DNA from 2 places in the Arthrobacter sp. JSM 101049 genome. Region 2 is predicted to be linked to the other one. Evidence: predicted binding sites of a transcription regulator. Region 2 holds the regulator's gene; the other holds the start of a gene.
What was found. Region 2 encodes HrcA, which represses chaperone genes, less so after heat shock. Its sites were predicted from a motif close to TTNGCACTCGNNNNNNNCGAGTGCNAA; they were not measured.

Region 1: a site for HrcA is predicted at 2,665-2,691, ahead of groL (chaperonin GroEL). Genes of this name have one in related genera too.

Annotation. Positions count from the first base shown of each region.
Region 1 covers NZ_JBGFFC010000002.1:863,289-884,821, forward strand. Annotated here, with positions in the region: gene AB8M85_RS09270 (DUF4031 domain-containing protein) at 1-762, shown strand, start outside; gene groL (chaperonin GroEL) at 854-2,482, opposite strand; gene AB8M85_RS09280 (LytR C-terminal domain-containing protein) at 2,792-3,523, opposite strand; gene AB8M85_RS09285 (DUF3263 domain-containing protein) at 3,577-3,873, opposite strand; gene AB8M85_RS09290 (uracil-DNA glycosylase) at 4,021-4,800, shown strand; gene AB8M85_RS09295 (threonine/serine exporter family protein) at 4,941-7,238, opposite strand; gene AB8M85_RS09300 (LLM class flavin-dependent oxidoreductase) at 7,405-8,436, shown strand; gene AB8M85_RS09305 (hypothetical protein) at 8,488-8,748, opposite strand; tRNA gene AB8M85_RS09310 (tRNA-Val) at 9,071-9,147, opposite strand; gene AB8M85_RS09315 (SH3 domain-containing protein) at 9,359-11,185, opposite strand; gene AB8M85_RS09320 (SpoIID/LytB domain-containing protein) at 11,401-13,431, opposite strand; gene AB8M85_RS09325 (hypothetical protein) at 13,665-13,865, shown strand; gene AB8M85_RS09330 (MgtC/SapB family protein) at 13,891-14,646, shown strand; gene AB8M85_RS09335 (TMEM175 family protein) at 14,862-15,545, shown strand; gene AB8M85_RS09340 (hypothetical protein) at 15,668-16,048, shown strand; tRNA gene AB8M85_RS09345 (tRNA-Thr) at 16,648-16,721, opposite strand; gene AB8M85_RS09350 (DsbA family protein) at 16,831-17,700, opposite strand; gene AB8M85_RS09355 (trehalose-6-phosphate synthase) at 17,881-19,389, shown strand; gene otsB (trehalose-phosphatase) at 19,392-20,165, shown strand; gene AB8M85_RS09365 (ABC transporter ATP-binding protein) at 20,228-21,379, shown strand; gene AB8M85_RS09370 (DUF4032 domain-containing protein) at 21,480-21,533, shown strand, end outside.
Region 2 covers NZ_JBGFFC010000004.1:153,722-163,045, reverse strand. Annotated here, with positions in the region: gene ybeY (rRNA maturation RNase YbeY) at 1-354, opposite strand, end outside; gene AB8M85_RS12875 (PhoH family protein) at 358-1,482, opposite strand; gene AB8M85_RS12870 (GerMN domain-containing protein) at 1,747-2,676, shown strand; gene AB8M85_RS12865 (16S rRNA (uracil(1498)-N(3))-methyltransferase) at 2,796-3,611, opposite strand; gene dnaJ (molecular chaperone DnaJ) at 3,622-4,743, opposite strand; gene hrcA (heat-inducible transcriptional repressor HrcA) at 4,804-5,817, opposite strand; gene AB8M85_RS12850 (DUF3097 family protein) at 5,993-6,841, shown strand; gene AB8M85_RS12845 (DUF4870 domain-containing protein) at 6,955-7,368, shown strand; gene hemW (radical SAM family heme chaperone HemW) at 7,450-8,679, opposite strand; gene lepA (translation elongation factor 4) at 8,685-9,324, opposite strand, start outside.

The DNA.
Region 1 (21,533 bases), on a different contig from region 2:
TACGACGTACCTCGCAAGCGGTTTGACGACCTGGTCGCACGCGGGGCCCTGCCCGTCCCGGCCACCGAGCTGGCGCGGCGCCTCATCCGTTCCGGGGTGCGCATCCCGGCCCGGCAACGCCCCGAGCGCCTCGACGGGGTCCTCGCCGATGCGTGGGACCGCCTGCTGCCCGGCCACGCGGGGCTCGCTGCACAGCTGATCACCCGGTGGTCCGAACCGCACCGGCAGTACCACGACCGGGCCCACCTGCTGGCCGTGCTGCGCGCCCTGGACCTATTGCGGTCTCGGGGCGAGGCGGTCGGGCCCCATCCGCGGGCACCGTGGTTGGCCGCCTGGTTCCACGACGCCGTCTACGCCGGTGTCGCCGGCCAGGATGAGGAGGAATCGGCCCGCCTGGCCGAACAGCTGCTGCCGCAGGCAGGGGTCCCCGCGGACGAGGTGGCCGAGGTTGCCCGCCTGGTCCGGCTGACGGCCACCCACTGGCCGGAAGCGGACGACGCCGCCGGGCGCCTGCTGTGCGACGCGGATCTGGAGGTCCTGGCCCGTCCGCGGCCCGCCTACACCCGCTATGCCGCCGCGGTACGCCGCGAGTACTCGCACGTCCCCGCCGCGGACTTCGCCGTCGGCCGGGCCCAGGTGCTGCGCACGCTGCTGGCCACCGAACCGCTCTACGCGACAGCCACCGGAAGGGACCTCTGGGAAGTCGCCGCCCGGGAGAACCTCACAGCGGAACTGGCCGATCTCGGCTTTCCGGCACCCTGAACCGTGCCGCGCCTTAAAGCCGCCGGCGCGGCCACCTCGATGAGGTGACCGCGCCGGCGTCGTGCTGATGAAGGCTGGGAAGCCGGGGTGGCTAGAAGCCGCCCATGCCGCCCATGTCGTCGCCACCGGGCATGGCCGGAGCGGCCTTCTCCGGCTTGTCGGCGACAACTGCCTCGGTGGTGAGGAACAGGCCCGCAATGGAGGCGGCGTTCTGCAGGGCAGAGCGGGTGACCTTCACCGGGTCGTTCACGCCGGCCTGCAGCAGGTCCTCGTAGACGCCGGTGGCCGCGTTCAGGCCGTGGCCCGCGGGCAGGCCCTTGACCTTGTCGGCGACGACGCCGGGCTCGAGGCCGGCGTTGAAGGCGATCTGCTTCAGCGGTGCCTCGACGGCGACCTTGACGATGTTGGCGCCGGTGGCCTCGTCGCCTTCAAGTGCCAGCTTCGCGAAGGCCTTCTCGCCGGCCTGGATCAGGGCCACGCCGCCGCCGGCGACGATGCCCTCTTCCACAGCGGCCTTGGCGTTGCGCACGGCGTCCTCGATGCGGTGCTTGCGCTCCTTGAGCTCGACCTCCGTGGCGGCACCGGCCTTGATGACCGCAACACCGCCGGCCAGCTTGGCCAGGCGCTCCTGCAGCTTCTCGCGGTCGTAGTCGGAGTCGGAGTTCTCGATCTCGGCGCGGATCTGGGACACGCGGCCGGCGATCTCCTCGGCGTCGCCTGCACCCTCGACGATGGTGGTCTCGTCCTTGGTGACGACGACCTTGCGGGCCTGGCCCAGCTGGTCGAGCGTGGCGGCCTCGAGCGAGAGGCCGACTTCCTCGGAGATGACCTGGCCACCGGTGAGGATGGCGATGTCGGCCAGCATGGCCTTGCGGCGGTCACCGAAGCCCGGGGCCTTGACGGCGACGGACTTGAAGGTGCCCTTGAGCTTGTTGACGACCAGGGTGGCCAGGGCCTCGCCCTCGACGTCCTCGGCGATGATCAGCAACGGCTTGCCGGACTGCATGACCTTCTCCAGGACGGCGACCATGTCCTTGACGGAGGAGATCTTGGAGCTGACGATCAGGATGTACGGATCCTCGAGGACCGTTTCCTGGCGCTCGGCGTCGGAGACGAAGTAGGCCGAGAGGTAGCCCTTGTCGAAGCGCATGCCCTCGGTCAGCTCGAGGTCCAGCCCGAAGGTGTTGGACTCCTCGACGGTGATGACGCCTTCCTTGCCGACCTTGTCCAGTGCTTCGGCGATGAGCTCGCCGATCTGGGAGTCGCCAGCGGAGATCGACGCGGTGGCGGCGATCTGCTCCTTGGTCTCGATCTCCACGGCGGAGTCGAAGAGCTCGGTGGTCACGGCCTCGACGGCCTTCTCGATGCCGCGCTTGAGCGACAGCGGGTCGGCGCCGGCGGCAACGTTGCGCAGGCCTTCCTTGACGAGGGCCTGGGCCAGCACGGTGGCGGTGGTGGTGCCGTCGCCCGCGATGTCGTCGGTCTTCTTGGCGACCTCCTTGACCAGCTCGGCGCCGATCTTCTCGTACGGGTCGTCCAGCTCGATTTCCTTGGCGATGGAGACGCCGTCGTTCGTGATGGTGGGGGCGCCCCACTTCTTCTCGAGGACGACGTTGCGCCCGCGCGGGCCGAGGGTCACCTTGACGGCGTCGGCCAGGGTGTTCAGACCCCGCTCGAGGCCGCGGCGTGCTTCCTCGTCAAATGCAATCATCTTGGCCATGGTGGCTAGTGGTCCTTTCGGGACAGTCATGCGAGTTCATGAACCAGCTGAAACGCCCGCGACGGACGGGCGGGACCCTGCGTTGTCTGAACGCCGTGCCCACACCCTCGCTGCAACTGATCCGGGGTTCACCCGGTGTGTTCGACGGCGAGGCACCGTCGCGGATCCGGTCCGCGCCGCGCTTAGCAGTCTCAACACCCGAGTGCTAAGTCAATTATTGGCACTCCCTACCCGAGAGTGCAAGCCGTGGGACGGTATTCGGGAAAACTCGTGCCGTCCGGGACGGTTCCGAGTAGGCCGCGGAAGAACTCAGTAGCCCGAGCCGAGGACGACGGCGATGCGCCCGGGGATGTTCGCGGTCTGGTAGATCGTCCCGATCCCCAGGACGTCGGCGGCCTGCTGGGCAGTGGCCTTGTCGGCTTCCGACTTGTAGTAGACCACCGAGTTGTTTACGTGCTTGGTCCAGTTTCCCGCGCTGACGCTGGTGAACCCGGCACCGACGAGCTCGCTGCGGCCCGAGCCGGCCAGGCCGGAGCGGTTCGAGGCGTTGTAGACGCCGATGCTGGTGGACAGGTCCGGTTCGGCGGCTGCGGCACTGGATTCCGCGGCAGCCGAGCTGGCCGCGGCGGCGCTGGACGAAGCAGCGGCTTCGGACGCGGCGGCGGATTCCTCGGCGGCGCGCGAGGATTCGGCTGCTTCGCTTTCCGAGGCACCTGCCTCATCGGAGGCGGCAGCCCCCTCGGAGGCACCACCGGAGGGGGCCTCCGAGGCGGAGGAGGCATCGGCGTCGTCCTGGGTGGGCGAGGCCGGTGCGCTGGCCGAGCTGGAGGCCGCAGCGGTGGTGGCGACCGGCTGGCCGGTGAGCTGCGGCAGGACGAAGTAGCTGAAGAGGCCGACGACCAGGGCCAGGATGCCGAACGCCACGATCCATCCCAGCGGGGAACGGCGGGCCGCTTCCCCGGCGACGGCCTGGCGGTGGACACCCTTGCGGTTCGTGAATTCGGGGACCCTGTCGAATTCGTCGTTGGGGTACTTCGTCATCGCAGTCCTTGGTTCCTTTGGTCCGTCAGGCAGGTGGTGGCGGGGCAGCGGCCCTACGCGTCGCCGGCCAGGCGGCGGGCGCTGCGTGCGCGGTGCCTCGTCGATCGAAGTCTACGCAATCTTTTGACAAGCATCGGGTCATGCGCCAGCGCGGCGTCCGTGTCGATCAGCGCATTGAGCAGCTGGTAGTAGTTCGCCGCCGAGAGATCGAAGAGCTCGCGGATGGCCTGCTCCTTGGCCCCGGCGTACTTCCACCATTGGCGTTCGAGGGCCAGGATCCGCTGGTCGCGTTCGTCCAAGTCGCTGGATTCGTCGATGTCGAACTCCAGCTCGCCGGCCTGAACTGCCATGATGTGCCTCCTCGGCCCGTCTCCGATCCTGCATGCCCCCACCCGGGCATGGCCGGGTCGCGGGGTTCTTCCCCACCCTCCATGGTAGTGGCGAATGACAATGATGTCATTTGGCGCCCGGTGCATGCCGGCGGGCAAAATGGCCCCATGGAGAATGATGCGCAGGCCACCTGGCCGATGGCCCCGGACTGGGCCCGGGCGCTGGAGCCGGTCCTGCCCCGGCTGCAAGCTGTGGAGGCCGAACTGGACCGGCGACGCGCGGACGGGGAGCTGGTCCTGCCGGCCGCCGAACATGTGCTGCGGGCCTTCCACCGGCCGATGTCCGAGGTGCGCGTCCTCATCCTCGGCCAGGACCCGTATCCGACCCCGGGGCACTCGATCGGGCTGGCCTTCGCCGTCGACGCCGCCGTGCGGCCCCTGCCACGGAGCCTGGCCAACATGTTCGCCGAATACGTGGCCGATACCGGCTACCCCTTCCCCGCCAGCGGGGATCTGGCCCCGTGGGCCGATCAGGGCGTGCTGCTGCTGAACCCGGTGCTCACGGTGGGCGCCGGGGACACCGGATCGCACGGCAAGCTCGGCTGGCAGGAGATCACGACCGCCGCGCTCACGGCCCTGGCCGGCCGGGGCACTCCGTTGGTCTCGATCCTCTGGGGCCGGCACGCCCAGCGATTCGAACCCCTGCTGGGCACGACGCCGGTGATCACCAGCCCGCACCCCTCTCCCCTGTCGGCCCGGCGCGGGTTCTTCGGCTCGCGGCCCTTCACGCGCGCCAACGAGCTGCTCGAGGCCCAGGGTGGCGAGCCGGTGGATTGGCGTTTGCCGGCGGCGGAAGCCGCGCCGTCCGTGGGCGCCGCCGGAGCCGTACGGCCGCCGGGCGGGCCTGCTCCGGAGGGGCCGGGGGACGCACCGCTGCCCGGGTTGTAGGGGCGCCTTTGGGGCGCTTGGTGGGCCCACGGTCCGTAACCACCCGGTAGATGTCCGGGAAACCGCCCGTTGGCGATGCTTCGGAGGGCGATAACCCGGATAGCCAGCCAGCTGCAGCCCGCGCGGAGCGCGCTGTGGGGTTAGCGGCGGCGGATGCGCCGGCGTTCGTGGGTGATCCAGCCCTTGGTGAACGGGCGGGCGACGGTGTCGCCGAGCACGACGCCGCCGGCGATGGCCAGGATGATCGTGAAGGCGTTGAACATCTGGATCAGGCCGACCGACACCTGGCCGGCATCGATCGTGATCCCGTACATCGCCCGGAAGATCATCAGACCGGGCAGCAGGAACGTCACCGCGGGAACGGCGACCACCAGCTGCGGGGCCCCCATCTTCATGGCCACCCAGCGGCCGAACCCGCCGACCACCACCGCGGCCACCGCGGGGGTCAACCGCTCCCCCACGCCGAGCTGCTCGGCGAGCAGATAGGCCAGGTACCCGGCCAGCGCGACGCCCGCGGTGGGCAGCACCAGCGAATGCGAGGTCTGCTCGAACACGCCCACGCAGATCACGGCCACGACGACGAGGAACACCAGGAACGGCTTCGGGTAGTCGATCTGCGCCACATTGGCCACGTCCAGCCGCGGCATGCCCATCATCGCCCCGGCGACCAGGGCCGCCGTGATCCCGGCAATGATCGCCCCGTAGATCAGCAAGGACGAGAAGAAACGGCCAGCGGCGGTGACCGGGAAGCCGTTGATGGCATCCTGCACCGCCGAGACGAATCTCGACGAGGGCAGCAGCAGCATGATCCCGCCGGCGACAACCACCGCCGGGGAGATCGGGGCGTGGACCGCCCACAAGAGCATCGCGATCGCCGTCGTCACCGCGGAGCCGAGCCCGATAGTGAAGAACTCGGGGACCCGCCACGCGCCGACGACGTTCATGATCTTGGTGATCAGGGCGAAGGAGAGGAACCCCAGCAGGGCACCGAGCCAGTTGCCGCCGATGAAGACGACGAAGGCAGCGGTGAACCCGCCGCCGCCGGCCGTGGCCATCCAGCGCGGGAACGGCTTGGGCTGGCGGAGGATCTCGTGCAGCCGGTCCGCCGCCTGGGTCCGCGTGACCCCACCGGCGACGATCTCGGAGACCAGCCGGTGCAGTCGGGCCAGGCCACGGTAGTTCCCGGTCCAGGATCGCACGACGCGCAGCAGCGAGACCGGGTTCTGGTCCTGTGGCGCGTAGTTGATATGGATGGACTGGTTGGTGATCTCCACGTCGACGTTGCGCAGCCCCAGTGAGGCGGTGACCGCGATGACGCTGGTCTCCGCCTGCAGGGCACCGGCGCCGAAGCGGAACATGGACTCGGCCAGGTCCAGGGCGAACTCGAGGGTTTGCCGGGCGTTGGCGTCGTACTCGGCGGGCTGCTGGATGGTCGGGTTGGCGTACGGGCTGCCCACCAGCCGGTCCACGATCGAGAACGCCTGGGTTGGTGGCGACTCGGTCTGCATGATCTTGGAGAACATGCGCCGGGCCGCCGGGTTGGCCTTGCTGGCTGCACGCGCGACGGTCGGCAGCGGGCTCGCCGGACGCGTCGGCGTCGGGGGAACGACCGTTTGCGCCGCGGTCTGCGGGCTGGTGCGGGCCTCCGGAGGCAGGACGTTGGAGACGCGTGCCACCGCCGGGTCGATCGGCACGGTGCTGGTCGTCGGCGGGGCAGCAGGGGTTGGCTTGGGCCGGCGGGCTGCGGGGATCTTCCAGGCGTTCGGCTTGCGGGCGGTGCCGGTGCGGGGTGCTGCGGGACCGTCGAAGCCCGAGGATGCCGCCGGGCGGCTGGAGGGCCGGCCCGGGCGGACGGGCCAGCCCGGACGCGTCTTGCGGCCCTGGCCCTTGGGGCGGGCGGGCGAGGCACCGGCCGCCTTGGCGGCCACGTCGGCCGCTGCGCTGTCGGCTGGCTTTCCGGTGCCGGCCTGGCGGCCGGACGCTGCGTCGGCAGTGCTGCCAGAGTCGGTGGTGGCGGTCTTCTTCCCGGGCACGACGACGGGCGCCTCGGCGGTGCGCGGGGTGACCCCGTCCCAGTCCGGTTCGGTCTTGGAGCGGTCGTCCGGGGAGCCGGGCAGGTCCACGCTGCCGCTGGGCAGCACGTGGTCGGTGCGGGGACGCGACTCGTCGACCTCGACTGCCTCGGGCGTGTAGGCCAGGGCGCCAGTGGGTTCGGTCTTGACCCAGTCGTCGTGGAAGCCCGGGGCGACATCGGCCTCGGCGGAGGCACCGCCGTCGTCCCCGGTGGTCCGGGAACCGGCCAGGCCGAGGCGTCCGAGCAGGCCGACCGGCTGCTTGATTTCCGACGTCGGGATGCGCGGCATCGATCCGACGGGCGGGTTCGGGTCCTCCGGGCGCGTGGTGGTTTCGGAGGGCTCCGGCTTGTCACGGTCGGACACGAAGTCTCCTGTTCTGACGGGGTTTCTGCAGCCAACTCTACAGCCGCGACACGGTCCGGCAGGGGGCGCCGGGGGCAGGTGTGTCCAACGTCAATCGGGGTGGGAATACCGGGTGCCCCGAACGGGTTATTGTATGCGAATGCATCTAAACCAAACAGGAGGCCCCATGGCACAGCTTGAGATCGGCGTCGAGACCTTCGGCGACCGCACCGAGGACGAACACGGCAACCTGCTCCCCCATGCCCAGGTCATCCGCGACGTCGTCGAGGAGGCCGTGAGCGCCGACCAGGCAGGCCTGGACTTCTTCGGCGTCGGCGAACATCACCGCGACGACTACGCCGTCACCGCCCCCGAGGTCGTGCTGGCGGCCATCGCCGCACGGACCGAGCACATCCGGCTCGGTTCGGCCGTCACCGTGCTCAGCTCGGACGACCCCATCCGGGTCTTCGAGCGCTTCGCCACCCTGGACGCACTGTCCAACGGGCGGGCCGAGACGATCCTGGGCCGCGGCTCCTTCATCGAGTCGTTCCCGCTGTTCGGCTTCGACCTGGCCGACTACGAGGTCCTCTTCGAGGAGAAACTCGCCCTGTTCGCGAAGCTGCTCAAGGAGGAACCGGTCACCTGGAGCGGGCGCACGCGCAAACCGCTGAGCGGGACACGCGTCTACCCGCCCACGGCCAACGGCCTGACCGCTTGGGTGGGCGTGGGCGGCAGCCCCGAATCGGTGGTCCGCGCCGCCCGGCACGGCCTGCCGCTGTTCCTGGCGATCATCGGCGGGAACCCGCTGGCGTTCGAGCCGCTGACCCGGCTCTACCACCGCTCGCTCGAGGAGTTCGGCCAGGCCCCGCAGAAGATCGGCGCGCACCTGCACGGCCTCGTCGCGGACACCGACGAGGAGGCCGCCGAGATCCTCTGGCCGCACTACAAGCGGACCATGGACCGGCTCGGGGCCGAGCGCGGGTGGCCGCCTGCCAGCCGGATCCGCTTCAACGCCTCCGCCGGGGAGAACGGCAACCTGCTGCTCGGCTCCCCCGAAACCGTGGCCCGCAAGATGGCCACGATCACCACAACGCTGGGCCTGTCCCGCGTCGACATCAAGTACAGCGCCGGGACGCTCCCCCACGGACCCATGCAACGCAGCATCGAGCTGCTCGGCGAGAAGGTCAAGCCGATGGTGTTGGACATGCTCGAGGGCTGAACCGGTGCCGGAAGGCGAAACCTCCCATTGACTGCACACCGACGCCGAAACCTACGTAGCGGAGAGTTCCTCGATCGCATACGAGGAGGTAATCGGTTCGTCACTTCCGGCAACATCGATTTCTACGCGGACCCTGCCGTTGCGTTCCTCGATCACGGTCGCGTCGTAGGTTCGTGCCCCCAACGGAACCCTGACCACGGACCCGCGGATGAAACGGCCGGTCTTTGCGCTCGAGGGCTGAAGATAGGAACGCGGCACCTGGCTCTCGGACACGACCCCTCCGGCATTCTTTACTTTTCGATGAGAAGTCATGGTTCCCCTCCTACCAAGGATCGCTTCCGGTCAAGTCCTTTAAGTATGCGCCGATCGAGCTTCTTCACCTACCCCGGCTGACCCGGATAACGGGGAGCGTACGAGACCTGAAGCTCGCCGGCAAGGGAGACGCCAAGCCGGGCGAAGTCATTGCAAATGCACGTTTGCCGCGCCAGCTGGGCAGAGCCCCCGATCCCATGGAGTCACCATAGGTGCGGCGTCAACGACACCGAAAGGAGGAAGCGTGAGCCTGTGGAAAACGAGCGATCCCCCCGGCTTCCGACAGCGAAAAACCCCCGATGGATGCCGAGGGTTTTTCGTGTGGTGGATCTTACTGGACTCGAACCAGCGACCTTTCGCGTGTGAGGCGAACGCTCTAACCAACTGAGCTAAAGATCCGGGTGGTCCGCCGAGAAGGCGTACCTAGAAAGGGTACCGGAGCCCCCGCCGGGCACCAAATTCACGCGGGCCGAGTTCACCCGCCCTCCCCCACCATGTACGACGGCGGTGCCTCCCGGGTGCCCGCCGTCCCCTGCCGGGGTGGGAGGGGCACCGAGGGAGGCACCGCCGTCGTGCTGTGGCTTTTCCTGCAGCTACTTTTCCTGCGGTCCTACTTCAGGTACTTCGCCGAGGCGTAGCCAGTCTTGCCCTTGTAGGTCACCTTCGACCAGCCCTTGGACGTCGAGGTCACGGTGACCTTGGCGTTCCTCGGGATGACCAGCACGCGCTTCTTGGAGGTCGAGGCTCCCGCGCGCAGGCTGAGGTTCGCCGTCGTCTTCTTGGTGGTCTTCTTGGTGGTCTTCTTGGCCGGCGCCTTGGCCGCGGCCTTCTTCACCACGGGCTTCTTCGCTGCGGCCTTCGCCGCGGGCACGTTCTTCAGGTACGACGCCGAGACGTAGCCGGTCTTGCCCTTGTAGCTGACCTTCGACCAGCCCCTGGACGTCGAGGCGACGGAGACCTTGGCGTTCTTCGGGATCACCAGCAGGCGCGCCGTCGAGGTCGAGGCGCCCTTGCGCAGGCTCAGGTTCGCGGTGGTTTGCCGGGTGACGGACTTCGCCGGGGCCTTCGCGGGCGCCTTGACGACGGGCTTGGGCTTGGCGGCCGGCTTGGGGGCAGGCTTCGTGGCCGGCTTGGCGGGGGCCTTGGCCGGGGCCGTCAGGTAGGACGACGCGACGTAGCCGGTCTTGCCCTTGTAGGTGACCTTCGACCAGCCCTTGGACGCAGACGTCTCGGCGACCTTGGCACCCTTCGGCAGGACCAGTACCACCGCGTGGGTCGTCCCGGCCCCCTTGCGCAGGTTCACGTTGGACTTGACCTGCTTGGACACCGACTTCGCCGGAGCAGCCGGCTTCGCGGCCGGCTTCGGGGCCGGCTTGGGGGCCGGGTTGGCCGGGGTCTTCGCCGGCGCCTTCACCGGCGGCGTGGCCGGCCGGGTCCGGGTGAGGTAGCTGGCGGAGATGAACCCGGTCTTCGAGCCGTACGTGACGCGCATCCAGCCGCTGGCGGTGCCGGTGACCTTCACCCGGCCGCCCTGGGGCACCGTGCCCAGCACGGCGTACCCGGTGGAGGGACCCTGGCGGAAGTTCACGTTGGCGGTGGCGTAGTAGTAGAGGTTCGCGGCGACGGGCTTCACGTCGATGGACTGCGGGTTGGCGGCCACCCGGGTCGGCGAGATGGCGCCGTGCACGGCCCAGCCGTTGGTGCCGGACGCCTGCACCTTCACGTAGCCGTTGGCGTAGGCGCCGGGCACCGAGGTCATCGGCGTGCCCTTGCGGACCACCTTGACCAGCTTGGACGACGAGGACGCCGAGGCCCGCAGGTTCAGGTCGCTCGCGGCCCAGTAGCTGCAGCTCTTGGGCAGGGTGAAGTTGTAGACGGTGGTGGCGTGCCGCTTCATGTCGACGCCGTAGCGCTTCAACCAGGCCATCGGATCGATGGTCGGGCCCTTCATCCAGCCGGCGGAGCCCCAGACCTCGAAGTGCAGGTGCGGGGCGGTCGAAGCCCCGGAGCTGCCCACGTCGGCGATCCGCTGGCCGGCCTCGACGCTCTGGCCCGTCCGGACGTACTTCGCCGCGTTGTACATGTGGATGTAAGCGGTGTAGTAGGTCTTGCCGCCGAGGACGTGGCGCACGACGATGTAGCCGGCGGAGCCGCCCCGCGTGCCATTGTGCGTTGCGGTCACCACACCGTTGGCCACCGCGTAGATCGGGCTGCCGTTGTCGGCCGGGAGGTCCTGGCCCAGGTGCATCGTGGTGCCGTTGCGCACCGGGATGCAACGCGGGCCCTGGGTCGAGGAGAACCGATAGGTATTGGGCTTCAGCGGCGACACCACGGCGTCCTTAGCCGGTGCCGCGTAGGCCGGCCCGGCGCCGATGGCGCCGGCAACTAGGGCGACTGCGGACATGGTGGACCACAGCAGCTTTTTCGTCTTGTTCATTTTTCGCGCTCGACATTCACAAGTAGGGATAACGGTGTACTGCCCTTGATGTGGATGGAATGGGCAGCGGAAAACGCCGCTTCCCCCCTGCTTGCCGGCAGATGGCCGCAAGCGGCGCCGGACCACCCAGTTCCGGCGCACTTTTGATGATAAAGCAGGATCGGTGATCGCGGTATGGCCCGGATCTCGTTCTGCCCGACGGGCCCACGCACCACCTAGCGGCCCGCCACGCCGGTGATCCAGGCGCTTCGTGTGGCAACAGCGGAGCGGAACGTGGAACCGCTGATGGTGCGCACCGCGCCGGTCGCGGTCGTCGCGGTGGCCGACTTGATCGTCAGGTCGCTGTTCCGGGAGACCTTCACGCGGGTGACCTTGCCGGTGCCGAAGGCCCTGGCCATGTGCGCCTGGGACGCCGTGCTGGTCCAGGACCGGTTGGGGTTGCCGCTGGAGGGCAGCAGCGACCAGTGGTCATCGCGCGACTGCAGGTAGGCATGGTTGCTGCCCCAGACGGTGGCCGAGCTGCGGGTCTTGCCGCCGGTGGAGGAGGAGTAGACGGCGTCGATCAGCGACCCCGAGTAGAGCAGGACCGCCCCGGAGGTAGGCGTGCGGTTGGCGCTGCGGCGGTTCGTCGCGTCGACGGCGGCCTTCCAGCGCTTGCCGTAGTACGCGTTGGATCCCTCGTTCTCCTTGTTCCAGGCGGTGAATTTCTGGGAGGCGACCTCGTCGTAGACGTTGCAGTCGCAGCCCTTCTTCAGCGTGGACATGTTCCTCATGGCGTAGGTGCGTCCGGCCACGGCCTGCGCCTGCAGGGCGGCCGGCTGCCAGGAAGAGGGCATCTCGGCGAGCCCGTAGAGGTACTCGTCGTTCAGCCGCACGACGTTGACGAGGTTGAGCCTGCCGTTCAGGACGCCGACCTCGAGCTTGCCGTGCCGGTAGTTCACCGTGCCGGAGCCGTCATTGGCCTTCGGGACCGCCACCGTGGTGGGCTGCGAACCCGAACGCCAGAAGCGGGTGTTCTGCCAGACCACGGTCAGCTTCCCGCGCGGGGTGTAGGTCTTGGACCCCACCTTCGCGCTCACCTTGCCGGACTTCACCGCCAGCGCGACCTTGCCGGTCGTGGTGGCCAGCGCCTTCGTCCCGTCGAGGAGACGCAGCGAGCCGTTGGCTGCATCAATGGACGACGTCGATGCCGCCAGGATCTGCACGCGGATGTCCGATGCTGCCCGGGAGCTCGTGTAGGCCATCGTCGCCGGGGCGTAGTAGTGGTTCAGGATCTGCTTTGCACTCCGCCCGGCCTTGGCCTGGCCTTGGGCGCCGTACTGGCTCATGCCCACGCCGTGGCCCCATCCGGCACCGGAGACCGCGAAGGATGAGGGAACCCTGGTCGACGACGGCTTGGCCGCCGTCTTGAGGTAGGACGTTGCCACCCAGCCGGTCGTGGTGCCGTACTTGACCTGCGTCCAGCTTCCGGATCGTGCAGTCGAGCCGGTCTTCGTGACCGTGTCGCCTGCCGGGATCGTCGCGAGCACCGCGCCCGACGGCGCGCTTTTGCGCAGGTTGAGGTTCACCGTGGTGGCGAAGTTGGTGGCCGACGGCTTCGCGGGAGCAGGTTTCGGCTTCGCAACCGGCTTGGGCTTGGGCTTCGCGACCGGCTTCGGCTTCGGCTTCGCAACCGGCTTCGGCTTGGGCTTCGCGACCGGCTTGGGGACGTTCTTGAGGTACTTCGAGGACACCCACCCGGTCTTGCCGGTCGCAGCGACCTTCGACCAGGTGCCCTTCGTGGAGCTGACTGAGACCTTGGTCCCCTTTTTGAGGACCTTGACGACCCGGTATTTCGAGGAGGCACCGCTGCGCAGGTTCAGGGTCGCCGTCGTCATCTTGGCCACGGGCTTCTTCGCAGCAGGCTTCTTGGCCGGGGCCTTGGCGGCCGGCTTCTTCGCCGGGGCCTTCTTCTTGGCCGGGGCCGGCTTGGCCAGGTACTTCGACGACACCCAGCCGGTCTTCTTGCCGGCCGCAACCCGGGACCAACTGCCCTTAGTCGAGGAGACGCTGACCTTGGTCCCCTTCTTCAGGGTCGTGACCACGCGGTAGGACGTGGACGCCCCGGTGCGCATGTTGAGGTTCGCCGTCGTCTGCTTGGTCGTTGCCGCAGTCGCGGGGATCGCGGCGGGCCCCACCACCAGGCCGGCCACGAGGGTGGTCGCCAGTGCCATGGCGGCAAGCAGGCGCCGCGCATCGGTTTTCATCAACGGTGTCTCCATTCAAGGGGCCACCGTTTTGCGGGGCCGTTTACGTGGTCCGTTCGGCGTGTTGCCGCGGGCCTGCGGATCAGCACGTATATGCTTCGCGCGCGTGTCCGCCTGCTACTGTCGGCCACCGACGGGCAGCGGTAAGGCGTATCGCGAATTGATGGATGAGCAGGACGGGGAGGCTACGGAAGCCGTATCCCGCTCCAAGGGCGTGCGGTAGAGTCCGGGCCATGGATGTCGACCACACCCACGAGCTGCCGCGCACCAGCGCACCCGCCGCGCGTGCCCTGGCCACTGCCGGGATCACCTCGCTCGAGGAATTGTCCCGGCATCCGTGGAGCGAGATCGCCGAGCTACACGGCGTGGGGCCGAAGGCGCTGCGGATCTGGCAGGCTGCGCTAGACGAACTCGGGATCGGTCCGGCACGGTGATGCACTCCCCTCGGCAGGTCCGGCAATGATCCTCACCGTGGGAACGACGTGGTGGCAGATGCTCATCTGCCTGGCGGTCGCCCTGGTCCTCTCCACGGCGATCGGCTTCGAACGCCAGCTCAAGGCCAAGTCCGCCGGCATGCGGACGCATACCCTGGTGGGACTGGGGGCCGCACTGTTCACGATAGTCAGCAAGTATGGCTTCGCCGACGTCATCGCGGCCGGCGTGCAGGATCACATCAACCTCGACCCGTCCCGCGTGGCCGCACAGATCGTCTCCGGCATCGGCTTCATCGGTGCCGGCCTGGTCTTCGTGCGGCGCAACCGGGTTCGTGGCCTGACGACGGCCGCGTCCATCTGGCTGACCGCTGCCATCGGTACGGCGTCCGGGGCGGGGCTGGTCGTTCCCGCGGTGTTCGTTGTCCTGGCCCACTATCTCGTCGCCTTCGCCTATCCGTGGCTGGTTCGCCGGACCTCGCTCGGCAACCGCAGCGAGCACGCCTTGCAGGCTAGCTACGTCGATGGGACCGGGGCACTGCGGTCCATCCTGCAGGCGTGCACGAAGCAGGGCTTCCAGATCCAGGGCTTCACCACCCAGCGCGACAGCGGCGCCGGCGGGGCCATGAGCCGGCTCATGAAGGGGACCGAGCGGTCGATCCGCGCCGACGAAGTCAGCGTGGAACTCGAGATCGAGGGCACCGGAGACCTGGACGAACTTGTCCACCAGCTCTCCGAATTGGAGAACGTCACGGGAGTGACCATCGAGGACCAGACCGAATAGGGGCCACGTCGAACCGGTTGGAGGTTCTCCCCTTTTGCGCTTCGACGTCGGCCGGTCCTGCCCGGGTCGGCTGATGGGCGGAGACGCTCGCCTGAGTCCGCCGTCGCCGCCACTGCTGCGTGTCTGGCGCGTCCCCGCCGCAGGCGCAGTCCGACGCCTCCGGCAAGGGGTCGCTCAGGCCTTGTGAGGCCGTCCAGACCATGCCTTAATGACTCATGAGGAGCAAGCATCCGCTCAGCGGCCCGCCGCGGGAAATGTATGGGATTGGCAGGGTCGAGGCATTCTCCGACGGCGTCATCGCCGTCGCCATCACGTTGCTCGTCTTGGACTTGCGGGTCCCGGAACCCAGCGACGGCGGCAGTCTCGCGCACCGGCTGCTCGAATTATGGCCCAACTACCTCGCCTACGCCATCTCCTTTTTGGCCATCGGCATCATGTGGATCAACCACCACGCAGCGCTGCGCCGGCTGAAGTCGGTGGACCATACGCTGCTGGTGGTGAACCTGCTGCTCCTGTTGTGCATCGTGGCCCTGCCCTTCAGCACGTCGCTGTTCGCCACGTACCTCGACGTCGAGCCCGGCGGACATCTGGCCGCTGTCGTCTACGCAGGTTCCTTCCTTGTCACCTCCGTGGTGTTCCTCGGGCTCCAGTTCCTGATCATCGTGCGTAAACCACATCTCCTGCGCGTTCCCCTGACACGCGGGCGACAACGGTCCCTCCTGCTGCGCGGCGCGGTGGCGGTTCCGACCTATCTGGTGGCGGCGTTGCTGGGATTGCTCACGCCGTTGTTGACCCTGGCGGTGTGCATTGTGCTGGGAGTCTTCTACTTCATCCCGTTCCGGCCGACCGGTCCGAGCATGCCGGAACCCGCGGAAGACGCGGGCCTGGACGACTCCTGAACGATGAGGGTGGCGTCGCCGTAGCGGGGAGGGGCCGAGGACCGCTCTCGTGTGATGAAACACCGTCGAATCCATGTTGCTTTTCTGCTGATCTCGGACGTGGTTCCCCACATGATCGAGGCATGGATTCCCAAGCGAGGAACGAGATCTACGGGGACACCACACGCATGAACATCCACGACCCGGTCCGTGAACTGAACGAGAACGTAGGCACCACGGTGGTCCAGACCATGGCTGGCGTCAGGACCCGCACGTCACCCCACAGATGGGCCAAGCCCGACGGGCCGCAGCCCGGTGCCGAGGTCGAGGGCCGGCTCCGGCTGGGTTACCGCGCGTGGAGGACCCTGGAGATGGCCGAGGGGCGGGACGTTGCGCTGGCCTGGTTGTTGGGGTCTAATCCTCGGCTGGATGAGGACCTGCCGGTGATCGTCAGCCAGCAGCAGCGTACCCGCGAGGCCCTGGGTGCTGCCGAGGCCTTCGTCAACGACATCCACGCGGTGTGACGGACTTCCCGTGCCCCGACACGGGGCTATGGCTGGTCGAGGCGGCGGGCGAAAAGGTCTTCCGGGTTGCCAAGGACCGCTACGGGACGCCTTCCGTCCGCCGAAGCGAGCATGTTGGGCCGATGCACGTGGGATCGGATCCCGCGACGGCGATGCCCGAGGGCGCTTCGACACGATCGGGTCGACATCTACCTCGCCGATTCCCGAAAATGCACCTACGCCGAAGTTCTGGTCGGAATCCGGAAAGAGCGCGCCAAGATAGCCGCGGCGGCCCAGAGCATTTGCATGGGAGTGGACGACTCCCTCGGGGCGATCGCCGCCAACTGGGTCGCCATGCCTTGGGCCATCCCGGTCGACTGGCATGCACCGCTCCGTCTTCGAGATCCGGCTGTCCCGGCAGGGCTGGTGGGCGCAGATAGACCACCCGGACACAGTGAGGGCACTGGAGGATCTGGCGCCAACATTTGTGGCGACCAGGAAAGCGAGATTGGGGCCGTGCTGGAACCCAAAGTGGAAAGTTTATGGATACCACGGCCCAATTTGGGGCAACGCTTGAACCTCAATGCGCGCATAACGCCTAGTCAAACGAGGATTATTCGAGCCCCCTGCCGGATTCGAACCGGCGACCCCCTGTTTACAAGACAGGTGCTCTGGCCAACTGAGCTAAGGAGGCGTGTCTGCCGGAGCCCGGCAGCATGAACAAGATTAGCCCAGGTGCCCGCCGACGGGGAAAACGAGGGGCCCCGCTCCAGCGGGGCCCCTCGTTGCATGCCGGCTTGCGGCTACTTGTTCTCGGCGACGGCCTTGTCCAGGACCTGCTTGAAGTCCTCGGTCTGGATGTCCCACTCGTGACCGTCGATGTACGCGGCCGGCGTGCCGCCGACTTTGTATTCGTTGAACCCGGTGTTCACGAACTGCGCCCAGGGGCGGAACTTGTCGCTGTCCGCGCAGGCCGAGATGTCCCCGGCACCGGACTGCTGGGCGATCTCGGCCAGCTTTGCATTCGGCAGTCCCTCGCCGCCCTCCGGGGGCTGCTGCTCGAACAGCGCCGTCAGGTAGTCAGTGAATGCCTCGGGCTTGGCATCGGCGACGCAGGCCACGGCGTTGGCTGCCCGCGAGGAGTAGTTGGTGCTGGACATCCGGTCCAGGAAGGTGGCGATCCGGTATTCCAGGGTGATGTCGCCGTCCTCGACCATCTTGTTCAGGTCGGCGCCGTAGGTGGCCTCGAACTGCTTGCAGACCGGGCAGCTCATGTCGGCGTAGACCACGACGTGGACCGGCTCGCCCTCTTGGTGTTCGGTGATCCCGGCCGGAACCTGCTGGCCGTCGACGGTAGCCGGTTCGGGGATCTCGTTCTTGTCCACCGTCAGTTCGGGGGTCTCGACGAGGCCGTCGGAGGTGAGCGTATAGCCGCCGAATTGGTTCCCGTGGGCCGGGGCCGGACCGGCATCCGGGAAGCTCCCCTTGTTGTTCTGCACGATGATCGTCGCGACGATGGCGATGATCACCACGACGGCCACGACGACTCCGAGCTTCAGGAACAGCGATTTGCGCTTGGAGGCGGCCTGCTGCTGTTCGTAGAGCTTGCGGGCCTGTTCGCGCGCGGTAGCAGTCCTCTCGGCCTTGCTGGGCCGCGGGGCGTTTGATGCCATGGAAGAACTTTCCTTCGGTCAAGGATCGGTCGGGGAATTCCCACCTAGTTTAGGGCACCGAACCTGTGTGGCCGCCGTGAACGCCTTGTGTAGCATGACGCCCCGTAAGAATGCATGGGCGCGGCATGCCGCATAAGCTCGGGGCGAGAGGTACCGCCCAGCACGCCAAGGAGGCAAGCCGTGCCCAGCACCGCAAGCAGCAACCAGAATCCACCCAGTACGACGGCGTTACGCGAGCGCCGCGCGCCGGTCACCGCCGCGAAGAAGGCCGTCACCGGCGACTTCGACTTCGTCGTGGTCGCCAACCGGCTGCCCGTTGACCGCGTGACAGCTGAGGACGGCAGCGCCGAGTGGCGCCGCTCCCCCGGCGGACTGGTCACCGCCCTGGCCCCGGTCATGGCCTCCGCCGATGGCGCATGGGTCGGATGGCACGGGGCCACCGACGAGAAGCTCGAGGAGTTCAACGAGGACGGCATGCACCTGGTCCCGGTGCAGCTAAGCCAGGAGGACGTCGAGCTCTACTACGAGGGTTTCTCCAACTCGACCCTGTGGCCGCTCTACCACGACGTGATCATGCCTCCGGAGTTCCACCGCACCTGGTGGGACCGCTACCGGGAAATCAACATCCGCTTCGCCGAGTCCGCAGCCGCCTCCGCTTCCAAGGGGGCCACCGTCTGGGTGCAGGACTACCAGTTGCAGCTGGTTCCGCGGCTGTTGCGGGCCATGCGCCCGGATCTGAAGATCGGCTTCTTCAACCACATCCCCTTCCCGCCGATGGAGATCTTCGCCCAGCTGCCCTGGCGTCATCGGGTGCTCGAGGGGATCCTCGGCGCCGACCTCATCGGGTTCCAGCGCCAGTCCGATGCCAACAACTTCCTGCGCTGTGTCCGGCGCTACCTCGGCTTCACGGTCAAGTCCCAGCGGATCCACGTTCCGGACGAGGACGGCTCGCCCCGCCGGATCGCGCGCGCCGAGGCCCATCCCATCTCCATCGACTCGGCGCTCATCGCGCAGCTGGCCGAAGACCCGGCGGTCCTCGAACGCTCCCGCGAGATCCGAGCCGACCTCGGGGATCCGGACGTGATCCTGCTCGGCGTCGACCGGCTGGACTACACCAAGGGCATCCGCCACCGGATCAAGGCGTTCGGCGAGCTGTTGGCCGACCGGGAGCTGTCGGTGGGCCAGGCCACACTCGTCCAGGTCGCCAGTCCCAGCCGCGAGCATGTCGGCCACTACATCACCCTGCGCGAGGACGTGGAGGGAAGCGTCGGGCGGATCAACGGCGAATACGACACGATGAGCCACACCGCCGTGCGCTACCTGCACCACAGCTACCCCGTCGAGGAGATGGTCGCCCTCTACCTGGCGGCCGACGTCATGCTGGTCACGGCCCTGCGCGACGGCATGAACCTCGTGGCCAAGGAATACGTGGCCGCCCACGCCGACAAACGCGGCACCCTGGTGCTCAGTGAATTTGCCGGCGCCGCCGACCAGCTGCGCCACGCAGTGCTCGTCAACCCGCACGACATCGACGGGCTCAAGGAATCGATCATGGAGGCCATCCGCATGCCCGAGCAGGAATCGGCGCGCCGGATGCGCATCATGCGCCGACAGGTCACCACCAACGACGTCGCCCGCTGGTCCCGGGACTTCCTGGAATCCCTGTCGCGCACCGACGAGGAGGACTAGCCATGGGCCTCGACGCGGGACTGCGCCGGGCAGTCGACGGCCTGCGCGATGTCCGCCTGCTGCTGGTGGCCATGGACTTCGACGGCACCATGGCACCATTCGTCGACCGCCCGGAGGACGCCCGGGCGCTGCCCGCCTCCGCCGAGGCCTTCGCAGCACTCGGCGAGACCGCCGGGACGGCCACCGCCCTGATCTCCGGCCGGGACCTGCTCTCGCTGCGCGCAGCCGCCCAGCCGGGCCCGGAGGTCCTGCTCGTGGGCAGCCACGGCGCGGAGCTCTGGGCGCCCGAGGAGCTGGCGCCCGACGGCGCCGCGATCGAACTCGACGAGGCCCAAGCCGGCCTGCTCACCACAGTGGGCGCCCGGTTGGAGGAGGTCACCGCAGCGCATCCTGGCACGACGCTGGAACTCAAGCCCGCCGGCGTCGTGCTCCATGTCCGGCAGGCGGAACCGCAGGTGGGTGCCGACGCCCTGCGCGTGGCCCGGGACCGGCTGGAAGACCTGGAGGGCCTGACCCTGGGCGACGGCAAGAACGTCCTGGAGTGTTCGGTCGTCCACGCAGACAAGGGCGCGGGCCTGGCCTGGCTGCGCGACGTGGTCGATGCGGACGCGGTGCTCTTCGTCGGGGACGACGTCACCGACGAGGATGCCTTCGCCGTATTGGGGCCGCGGGACGTCGGCGTGAAGGTCGGCCCGGGCCGGACGCGGGCGGGATACAGGGTCGATGGAATCGGGGATGTCCCGGCCCTATTGCAAATGGTCCTCGACGTGCGATGATTGTGACACCATTCACAACGGATCGTCGGGCACGTACCTGCCCGTGAAGGGATTGATCACTCATGGCCACCGTCACCTTTGACAACGCAACCAGACTCTATCCGGGCACCCAGAAGCCCGCGGTGGACAAGCTGAACCTCGACATCGCGGACGGTGAGTTCCTCGTCCTCGTGGGCCCCTCCGGCTGCGGCAAGTCGACCTCGCTGCGCATGCTCGCCGGACTGGAGGACGTCAACTCCGGGCGCATCCTCATCGGCGAGCGCGACGTCACCGATGTCCCCCCGAAGGACCGTGACATCGCCATGGTCTTCCAGAACTACGCGCTCTACCCGCACATGTCGGTCGCCGACAACATGGGCTTCGCCCTGAAGATCGCCGGCGTCGACAAGGCCGAACGCGCCGAGCGCGTCCGCGAAGCCGCCAAGCTGCTGGACCTCGAGGACTACCTGGACCGCAAGCCCAAGGCACTCTCCGGCGGCCAACGCCAGCGCGTGGCCATGGGCCGCGCCATCGTCCGCTCCCCGCAGGTCTTCCTGATGGACGAGCCGCTCTCGAACCTCGACGCCAAGCTGCGCGTGCAGACCCGCACCCAGATCGCCTCGCTGACCCGCCGCCTCGGCGTCACCACGGTCTACGTCACCCACGACCAGGTCGAGGCCATGACGATGGGCGACCGCGTCGCGGTGCTCAAGGACGGGCTGCTGCAGCAGGTCGACACCCCGCGCAACCTCTACGACCGCCCGATGAACGTCTTCGTCGCCGGCTTCATCGGCTCCCCCGCCATGAACCTGCTCGAACTGCCGGCCGTCTCCGGTGGTATCCAGTTCGGAAGCTACACCTACCCGGTGGACGCGGACGTGCTCGCCTCGGCCAACGGCCAGACCATCACCTCCGGGGTCCGCCCGGAGGACATGGTGGAGGTCGCGGCCGGGGAGGGCCTTCCCGTGGAGATCGACGTCGTCGAGGAGCTCGGCGCCGACGCCTACGTGTACGGCCACGCCACCCTCGACGGCCAGGAGTACCCGATGGTCCTGCGGGTCGACGGGCGCAAGCCCCCGTTCAAGGGCGACACCATGCACGTGCAGCCGAAGACCGGGCACGTGCACATGTTCGACACCCGGACCGGGCACCGCCTGGGCGATCCGGAGGCCGCCAACGCCCCGCAGGCCACGCTCTCCGACGTCGACGCCCTGGCGCAGTCCGAGTCCGAATAGCAGCTGCCGACGACGGCGGTCCCGCCTTCCCCCGCGAAGGAGGGGCCGCCGTCGTGCTTTCCCGGGCAGTGCCCGGGACCGGCACGGAACCGAGGAAGCGATGACCCGCCACTACGCCAGCTGGCACAACGAGCCCACCGACTACGACCAGCGG
Region 2 (9,324 bases):
CATGCCGTGCGTGGCCAGGAGCAGGATCTCGTCGGCCGTGGTGTGTCCCCCGCGGGAGGCCTGCACGGCGGCAACCTGCGGGCAGATGACGATGTCGCCGAGCATCCCGGCCGGGGTGGTCGACCCCGGCGCGCCGGGCCGCAATTCGTCCATGGGGAAGGACATCACGTCGGTGGGCCCCTCCAGGTCCATCCAGTCGATGTGCAGGCGTTCGATGGCCGCCTCGTCCACGAGGATGATCGAGACCTCGGCCTGGGGGTGCACGTAGAGGGCCTCGAGGATGTGGCGGGCCAGCCGCGAGAGCTCCTCGAGGTCCGCGTCGAGCCCGGATTCGTTGTTGACTTCGATGCCCATGGCCTACGACTCCGGATCGGTGGTGCGCTGGTCGGCGGCGGCCGATTCCCGTTCGCGCCGGGCGGCCATCCGGGCCCGGGCGGCCTCGTTGCTGTGCTTGGCGGCACGGCGGCGGGCCGCCTCCGGGCTGGTCCCGGCGGTGGCGGACCACTTCTCGTAGGCGGAGACGATGTCCCCCACCAGGCGGTGGCGGACCACGTCGGTGGCGTCGAGCTGGCAGAAGGCGATGTCCTCGACCGAACCCAGGATCTCGGAGACGATCTTCAGGCCCGAGCGCGTGCCACCGGGCAGGTCGACCTGGGTCACGTCACCGGTGACGACGATCCGCGAGCCGAACCCGAGGCGGGTGAGGAACATCTTCATTTGTTCCGGCGTCGTGTTCTGTGCCTCGTCCAGGATGATGAACGCGTCGTTGAGGGTCCGCCCGCGCATGTAGGCCAGCGGGGCGACCTCGATCGTGCCGGCGGCGATCAGGCGCGGGATGGACTCGGGGTCGATCATGTCGTGCAGCGCGTCGTAGAGCGGGCGCAGGTACGGGTCGATCTTGTCCGTCAGCGTGCCCGGCAGGAAGCCCAGCTTCTCCCCCGCTTCGACGGCCGGGCGGGTGAGGATGATGCGGTTGACTTCCTTGGCCTGCAGCGCCTGGACGGCCTTGGCCATGGCCAGGTAGGTCTTGCCGGTGCCGGCGGGGCCGATGCCGAAGATGACGGTGTTGGCGTCGATCGCGTCGACGTACGCCTTCTGGTTCACGGTCTTCGGGCGGATCCGCTTGCCGCGGCCGGAGAGGATGTTCAGCCCGAAGGTTTCCGGACCCGAGGGGCGGGCGGCACCCTCGGAGTCGACCATGCGCACGAGCTGTTCGACCAGCTGGGCCGAGACGCGCGTGCCCTTCGTGGCCAGGCCCCGGGCTTCCTGGACGACCTGCTCGGCGCGCGCCGATTGGCCGGGCTCGCCGGTGATGCGCAGCTCGTTGCCCCGCACGTGGAGCTCGGCGCCCGGGTAGATGCCCTGCAGGATCCGCAGCACCTCGTCGTTGGCGCCCAGTGCCCCGACCATCTGCTCGGTGCTGGAAAACGTGATCACCGTGGCGCCGTTGGCCTCCGGTGAGTTGCTGTTCTCGTCGGTCATCCTGCTGGGTCGTCCTCCCGTTGACGTGTCGATGGCGCCGTGTGCCGGTCCGGAGGGGACCCGAAGGCGCCCCTCCATCCTACGGGAAGCGCGTTCGGCTGCGCCGTTACTCCTCCCGCTGTAAATATCAGTCCTGCAACAGTCGCTGCTTTTGGCCCCTGTCGGGTGCCCGGCTCCCCCGGCGTGTGCCAAGGTTAATGGTCGGCCGAGGCACCCCCTGCCCGCAGGCCTGCCCCACCACCGCTGTCCAGTTGAAGGATCCCCGTGAGCATCGTCCGCACCGGCCGCCGCACCCAGGTGCGCGTGGCCATGTTGGCCTCGGTGGTCTCGCTGGGGATGCTCGCTGCCTGCAGCGGTGCCCCCGACGGGTCGATGACGAGCATGCCGGCCTCGAGCAGCGCCCCGCCCGTGGTGTCCAGCCAGGGCAGCACGGCACCGTTGGAGTCGCTGAGCGCCCCGCGCCTGTCCCCCATCTACTGGCTGGGCGAGCGCGATTCGACCGTCTACCTCTACCGCGAGTATGTCGAGGCGGAGGACCAGGGTGATCCGGTCACGACGGCGATCAAATACCTCACCGAGCAGCAGCCGGAGGATCCGGACTACTTCAACGTCTGGTCCAAGCCCTCGCGCATCGGCACCTCCATCAGCGCGGACAACGTCATCACCCTGGACATCTCCGCCGACGCCTTCTCCCGGGACCTCGACGAGGGCCTGGCCCAGCGGGCGATCCAGCAACTGGTCTACACGGCCACCGCCGCCGCGTCCGCCGCGGGGCTGCTCAGCCAGAATCCTCCGGCCAGCGTCGACCTCCTGGTCGACGGCCACTCGGGATACAACGCGTTCGGCCACGTGAAGCTCACCGGCCCGATCCAGCGCGACGCCTCGTTGCGGGCGCCGATCTGGATCATCGACCCGCAGCAGGGCACGGTCCATAGTGCCGGCAAGGTCCGGCTGCACGGCATTTCCGGTGCGTTCCCCGGCGGCACCCATTGGGTCCTCAAGCGCCAGGAGGACGGGAAGGGGACCCGCGTCGCCGGGGGCAGCCTGGCGCTGGGAGGCGGGTCGCTGGCCGACAACGAATTCGAGGTCACCCCGGTCCTGGAGGCGGGGACCTACACCCTGGCGGTCTGGGGGCAGGCCGCCGACGACGGCAAGCGCCTGAGCCAGGACACCAAGAAGTTCACGGTCCGCTAGCACCGCCGAGCCGCCTGCGCCCGCCGCCTCCCCGTGCTCCGGTGCCGGCTACCGGGGTCCTGTTCCCCGGAGCCCCGCTGTGCCTCCGGTCCGGCGCGTCCTGACCTATGCGTCCTGACCTATGCGTCCAGCAAGCCGGCCAGATGCCGGGCCAGCACCAGTGCTGCGGGGCCGGCCGTCGAGGCCCTGAGCACATGGTGTCCAAGCAGCGCCGTCCGCGCCCCGGCTGCGGCCAGGCGCTCGACCTCCGGGTCGGCGATGCCGCCCTCCGGTCCGACGATGAGCAGGATCGCCGGCACCCCGGCGTCCTGGCCGGCGGTACCGGCACCCGATCCGCCGTCGTGCAGGAAGTCGCGGACGACGGCGGAGAGCGGCTCGGTGGCCTGTTCGTGCAGGATGAGGGGCAGCTGCCGGGCGCCCTCGCCGGCGGCGCGGTCGAGCCGGGCGGCCAACTGACCCGTCGTGAGCACCCCGTGGACCTCGGGCAGCCGGGTGCGGCGGGACTGCTTCACGGCCGCCCTGACGGTGGCCGCCCATTTCGCGCGGCCCTTCTCCGCTTTCGCCTCCGGCCAGCGGACCACGGAGCGGTCCGCCTGCCAAGGGATGACCTCGTCAACGCCGAGTTCGACGGCGGCCTCCACCGCCTGCAGGTCGCGGTCCCCCTTGGCCAGGGCCTGGACCAGGACCAGGCGGAGGGCAGGGGCTGGATCGTGCGTGATCCGGTCCACGCGGGCTGTCAGGCAGGCCTTCCCGGTGGACTGGACCGTGCACCCGGCCCGGGTCCCGCGGCCGTCCAACAGGTCGATTGCCTCCCCGGTCCGGACCCGCTTGACGGTGACGGCGTGGTGTCCCTCCGCGCCGTCCAGGACGACGACGTCGCCAGGAGCCGTGCCGGCGGGCAGCCCGTCGTCGAGCAGGAAGGCCTGGTTGCTCACTGGTTGCTCATCAGCCGCGGTTGCCCAGCTTGTCCCGCAGCCGGGAGAAGACCCCGCCGCGTTCGGCCAGGCGTCCCTCGGCGAATTCCTCGTCGCGCAGCCCGGCCAGGCGCTCCAGCAGCTCGCGCTGCTCGTCGTCGAGCTTCGTCGGGGTCTCGACCTGCAGGTGGACCACCAGCTCACCCCGGACGCCACCGCGAAGACGCGGCACGCCGAGTTGGGCCAGCTTGACGGTGTCCATCGACTGGGTTCCCGGCTCGATGCGGATCTCCTGCTCGCCATCGAAGGTGTCGAGCTTCATCTCCGTGCCCAAGGCGGCGGCGGTCATCGGGATGCGCAGCGTCGCGTGCAGGTCGTTGCCCTCCCGTTCGAACACCGGATGGCGCTTGACGTTGATCTCCACGTAGAGGTCCCCGGACGGGCCACCGCCGGGGCCGGCCTCGCCCTGGCTGGCCAGGTGGATGCGCGTGCCGGTGGCAACACCTGCAGGGATCTTCAGCTGCTTGCTCACGCGTTCGCGGACGCGTCCCTGGCCCATGCACTCGTTGCACGGGCTGGGCAGGATGGTGCCGAAGCCGCGGCAGGCGCTGCAGGTCTCGACCGTCATCATCTGGCCCAGGAAGGAACGGACCGGGCGCTGCACCTGGCCCTGGCCGTGGCAGATCGTGCAGGTCTCCGGGGAGGTGCCGGGCTGGCAGCAGCTGCCGTTGCAGACCGTGCAGGTCACGGCGGTTTCGATGTCGAGCGTGTAGACCGTGCCCTGGACGGCGTCCTTGAGTTCGATCGTCGCCGTTACCAGGGCGTCGCGCCCGCGCTGCGTGCGCGAGGCCGGGCCCTGGGCCTGGCCGCCGCCGAAGAACTGCTCGAAGATGTCGCCGAAGCCGCCGAAACCGCCGGCGCCTCCACCGCCGCCGGCGGTGCCGTTCTCGTTGCCGGTCGCGTCATAGACCTGGCGCTTCTGCGGGTCGGAGAGCACCTCGTAGGCGTGGGTGACCGCCTTGAACTGGTCCGCAACGTCCTGGCCCGGGTTCACGTCCGGGTGGAGTTTGCGGGCCAGCTTCCGGTAGGCCTTCTTGATTTCCTCGGCGGAGGCGTCGCGCGCGACGCCGAGGGTTTCGTAATGGCTGCTCACAGTGTGTGCTGTGTCCTTTCCGACATTCTGTACATGCTGGTTCCCCGCGTTCCCGGACCGTCAACCGGCCAGGATGCGCGAGAGGTATCGGGCGACCGCGCGGACGGCCGCCATGCTGGTGGGATAGTCCATGCGGGTGGGGCCCAGGACGCCGACCTTGGCCGAGGAGCCCGGCCCGTAGCCGGTGGCGACCACCGAGGTCTCCGCGAGGCCGCCGTAGAGGTTCTCCCGGCCGATCTGCACGGCGATGCCCCGGGCGTCCTGTTCCATCTCGGAGAACAGCCGCAGCAGGACCACTTGTTCCTCGAGGGCCTCGAGCACCGGGGTGATCGTCAGGGGGAAGTCCCCGGTGGACCGGGCGAGGTTGGCGGTTCCGGCCATGATGATGCGGTCGATCATCGAGTTGTCGCCCAGCGACCCCAGCGCCCTGGCCAGGATCCTCCCGGGCGCCCGCAGGGACTGCGGCAGGTGTTCGCACGCCGCGCCGGCCACCTCGCCGAGGGCCTGCAGGCGTTGCCCGGAGGCCGCGGCCAGGAAGGCCGACTTCAGGCTCGCCAGCGATTCGTCGCTGGTCTCCGGGGGGACCACGACCACCCGCTGGTCGACCTTGCCGGTGTTGGTGATCAGGACCGTCAGCACCTGACCGGCGCCGAGCCCGACCAGTTCGATGTGGCGCACGGTGGCGTCGCTGAACTGCGGGACCTGGAGGACAGCGACCTGGTTGGTCAACTGCGCCAGCAGGCGCACAGTGCGGTCAAGGACCTCGTCGAGGTCGTCGGTCCCCTCGAGCATCTGCTGGATGGCACGGCGTTCGGCGTGCGAGAGCGGGCGAACCGCGTCGATCTGGTCCACGAAGTACCGGTAACCGTGTTCGGTGGGGATCCGCCCGGCCGAGGTATGGGGCGCGGTGATCAGCCCCTCCTCTTCCAGGGCCGCCATGTCGTTGCGGATGGTGGCCGCCGACACGCCGAGTTGGTGTCGCTCGACCAGGGCCTTGGATCCGACGGGCTCGCGGGAGTGGACGTAGTCCTCCACGATGGCCCGCAGGACCTCGAGGCGTCGTGGCACGGACATTCGATCCTCCTGGGTCTCGTGGCGGACGGACGTGGCAGGCGGCATCGCTTAGCACTCGACACGCCTAAGTGCTAAGTCTAATACGATTCCGCTGTTGTTAGCATGGTGGCCGCGCGCCCATGGCGCCGCGGACCGACGCCTCGGCCGCCACCACCACCGAAAGGCCTTGTCAGGAATGGATATCCACCAGTGGGGCGCCCAGGACCTGTCGGCGCCGAAGCGCCGCGAGCTGCGCCGCGTACCGGCCGCATTGGGCCTGCTCCTGGAAGACGTCCAGTCCGGATGGGTCGGTGAAGTGGTCAGGATCGAACGCTCGGGCGGGATGCGCCTGGTGGTCCTGGAGGACCGCCGGGGCAAGACCCGTTCCTTCCCCACCGGCTTCGGGTTCCTGCTCGAAGGCGAGCCCGTGGAGGTCACCGAACCCCAGGCAGCGGCCTCGGCCTCCGCAACCCGCACGGCCTCCGGATCGGTCCGGGTCGAGAAGCTGAAGGCACGCACTGCCCTGGCCAGCCGCATCTGGGTCGAGGGCAAGCACGACGCCGAACTCGTCGAAAAGGTGTGGGGCCACGACCTGCGCGTGGAGGGCATCGTCGTCGAACCCCTGCACGGGGTCGACGACCTCGCCGGCGCCGTGGCGGATTTCTCCCCCGGCCCTGGCCGCAAACTCGGGATCCTGGTCGACCACCTGGTGTCCGGGAGCAAGGAGGAACGCATTGCCGCCGAGGCCATGCGGGTTCCCGGTGCCCGCGGGAACGTACTGATCGTCGGGCACCCCTACGTCGACGTCTGGCAATCCATCCGCCCCCAGGTCCTCGGCATTGCCGCCTGGCCGGTGGTCCCCCGCGGCACCGACTGGAAGACCGGGATCCTTCGGGGACTGGGATGGCCGCACGCAACACACGCCGATGTCGCCCGGGGCTGGCGGCAATTGCTGGGAAAGGTCACCAGCTACGCCGACCTGGAGCCGAGCCTGCTGGGACGAGTCGAAGAGGTCATCGATTTCCTCACCACCGGACGCCACTGACGGTGCCGGCACACCGGGCCCGCCGCGCCGCAGCCTGCCATCCGTCGCGCCAAGTCGCATCGGGGCGATAAACTGGTGGCCACTACACATGGGACGGGAGGAACGTCGGAGTCATGAACGGAATTGATGGACACCCCAAGGACGGCCCGGCGGACGCCGGCCGCTTCGAGGGCTCATCGTCGGCTCCCCTGCCGTTGACACCGTCGGAGGACCGGCAGTGGGCGACCATTGCCCACTTTGGTGGGATTCTGGGGTGCATTCCCTCCGGCATCATCTACCTCGTCTACCGCGACCGGGGCCCCTTCACCGCACAGGAGTCCAAGGAAGCGCTGAACTTCACGTTGCCGTTGACCGTCCTGGCCCTGCTGTCCAATCTGCTGATGCTGATTCCAGTCGTCGGCGGCGTGTTCGCCATCGTCGCCGTGGCCATCTGGGTGTATGTGACGGTCAGCGGGGTGGTGGCGGGCATCGAGGTCAACAAGGGCCGCCCGTACCGCTATCCGGTGAACCTGCGCCTGATCGGCTAGCTCCGTTCCGCGCGGCACGTCGTGTGCAGTGCGGCCCCGGGGACACGGATCCCCGGGGCCGCACTGTCTTGTCGGTCGGTATCAGAAGCCGAGGAGCCGGCGCACGATGGTGTCGGCGAGCAGGCGCCCCCGCAAGGTCGGGACGATCGTTCCACGGACCGCAGCGGCGCCGTCGACCAACCCGTCGGCAATGAGCCCGGCCACCGCTTGGCGCCCCGTTGCGGGCAACTCGCCGGTCGGCAGCCCGTCGACGATGCGGGTGAGCAACATGGTGCGTTCAAGCAGCCGTGCCTGCTCGTCGGGTGTCTCGCGGCCGGCCGCCGGCGAGATGCCGCCGTCGATCCGCTGCTGGTAAGCCGCCGGGTGCTTGACGTTCCACCAACGCAGCCCGCCGACATGCGAATGCGCCCCGGGACCGGCGCCCCACCAGTCGGCGCCTTTCCAATAGGCCACGTTGTGCCGGCACCGGGTGGCTTCGCTGCGGCTCCAGTTGCTGACCTCGTACCAGGAGAACCCGGCGGCCGTGAGCATCTCCTCCGCCAGGAGGTACTTGTCCGCATGGTCGTCGTCGTCGATGTCCGGCACCTCGCCACGGCGGATGCGTGCCGCCAGACGGGTCCCCTCCTCGATGATCAGCGCGTAGGCCGAGATGTGGTCGGGCTCGTAGGAGAGCGCCGTTTCCAACGAGGTGCGCCAGTCGTCCACTGATTCGCCGGGCGTTCCATAGATCAGGTCGACGCTGACATCCAGTCCGGCATCGCGTGCCCACTGGACGGCCTGGCCGACGCGCGAGGGCCGGTGGGTGCGGTCCAGGGTCTTCAGCACGTGCGGCACCGCGGACTGCATGCCGAAGGACACGCGTGTGAATCCTGCCTCGGCGAGTGTGGCCAGGGACGCCTGGGTCACCGATTCGGGGTTGGCCTCGGTGGTGACCTCGGCTCCATCGAGCAGGCCCCAGGTCGTCCGGATCGTGTGCAGGACCGCTGCCAGGTCGCCGGCGGGGAGCAGCGTGGGCGTTCCCCCGCCGAAGAAGACCGTCGAGACCTCCCGGTCGGGCAGGCCGCTCGACCGCAGGACGCCCGCGCCGAACTCCAGTTCGGCCGAGGCCGCGGCCGCATAGGTGTCCTGGCTCGAGCCAGATCCCAGCTCATGGGCTGTATACGTGTTGAAGTCGCAGTAGCCGCAGCGCACGGCGCAGAACGGGATGTGGACGTAGACGCAGAAGTCGCGGTCCGACGCGCCGTCGGCCGTTGCCGGGGGCAGCAGGCCGTCGGCGGGTGCCGGATCGCCCAGGGGAAGTGCTGACGGCATGGATGCTACTTCTTGGCCTTGTCCTTGGAGCCGTCTGATGATAGGGCGGCGATGAACGCCTCCTGTGGGACCTCGACCCGGCCGACCATCTTCATGCGCTTCTTGCCCTCCTTCTGCTTTTCGAGCAGCTTGCGCTTGCGCGAGATGTCGCCGCCGTAGCATTTGGCCAGCACATCCTTGCGGATGGCCCGGATGGACTCGCGGGCGATGATGCGCGACCCGATGGCCGCCTGGATGGGCACCTCGAATTGCTGGCGCGGGATGAGCTCGCGCAGCTTGGAGGTCATCATGACCCCGTAGGAGTAGGCCTTGTCCTTGTGGGTGATGGCGCTGAAGGCGTCAACCTGTTCGCCCTGGAGCAGGATGTCGACCTTGACGAGGTCGGCGACCTGTTCGCCGTCGGCCTTCCAGTCGAGGGACGCGTATCCCCGGGTCTTGGACTTGAGGATGTCGAAGAAGTCGAAGACGATCTCGGCCAGCGGCAGCCAGTACCGCAGTTCGACGCGGTCCTCGGAGAGGTAGTCCATGCCGCGCATCTGCCCCCGCCGGGACTGGCACAGCTCCATGACCGCACCGACGAACTCGTTCGGTGTCAGGATCGTCCCGGCGACCATTGGCTCATGCACTTCGAGGATCTTGCCGGAG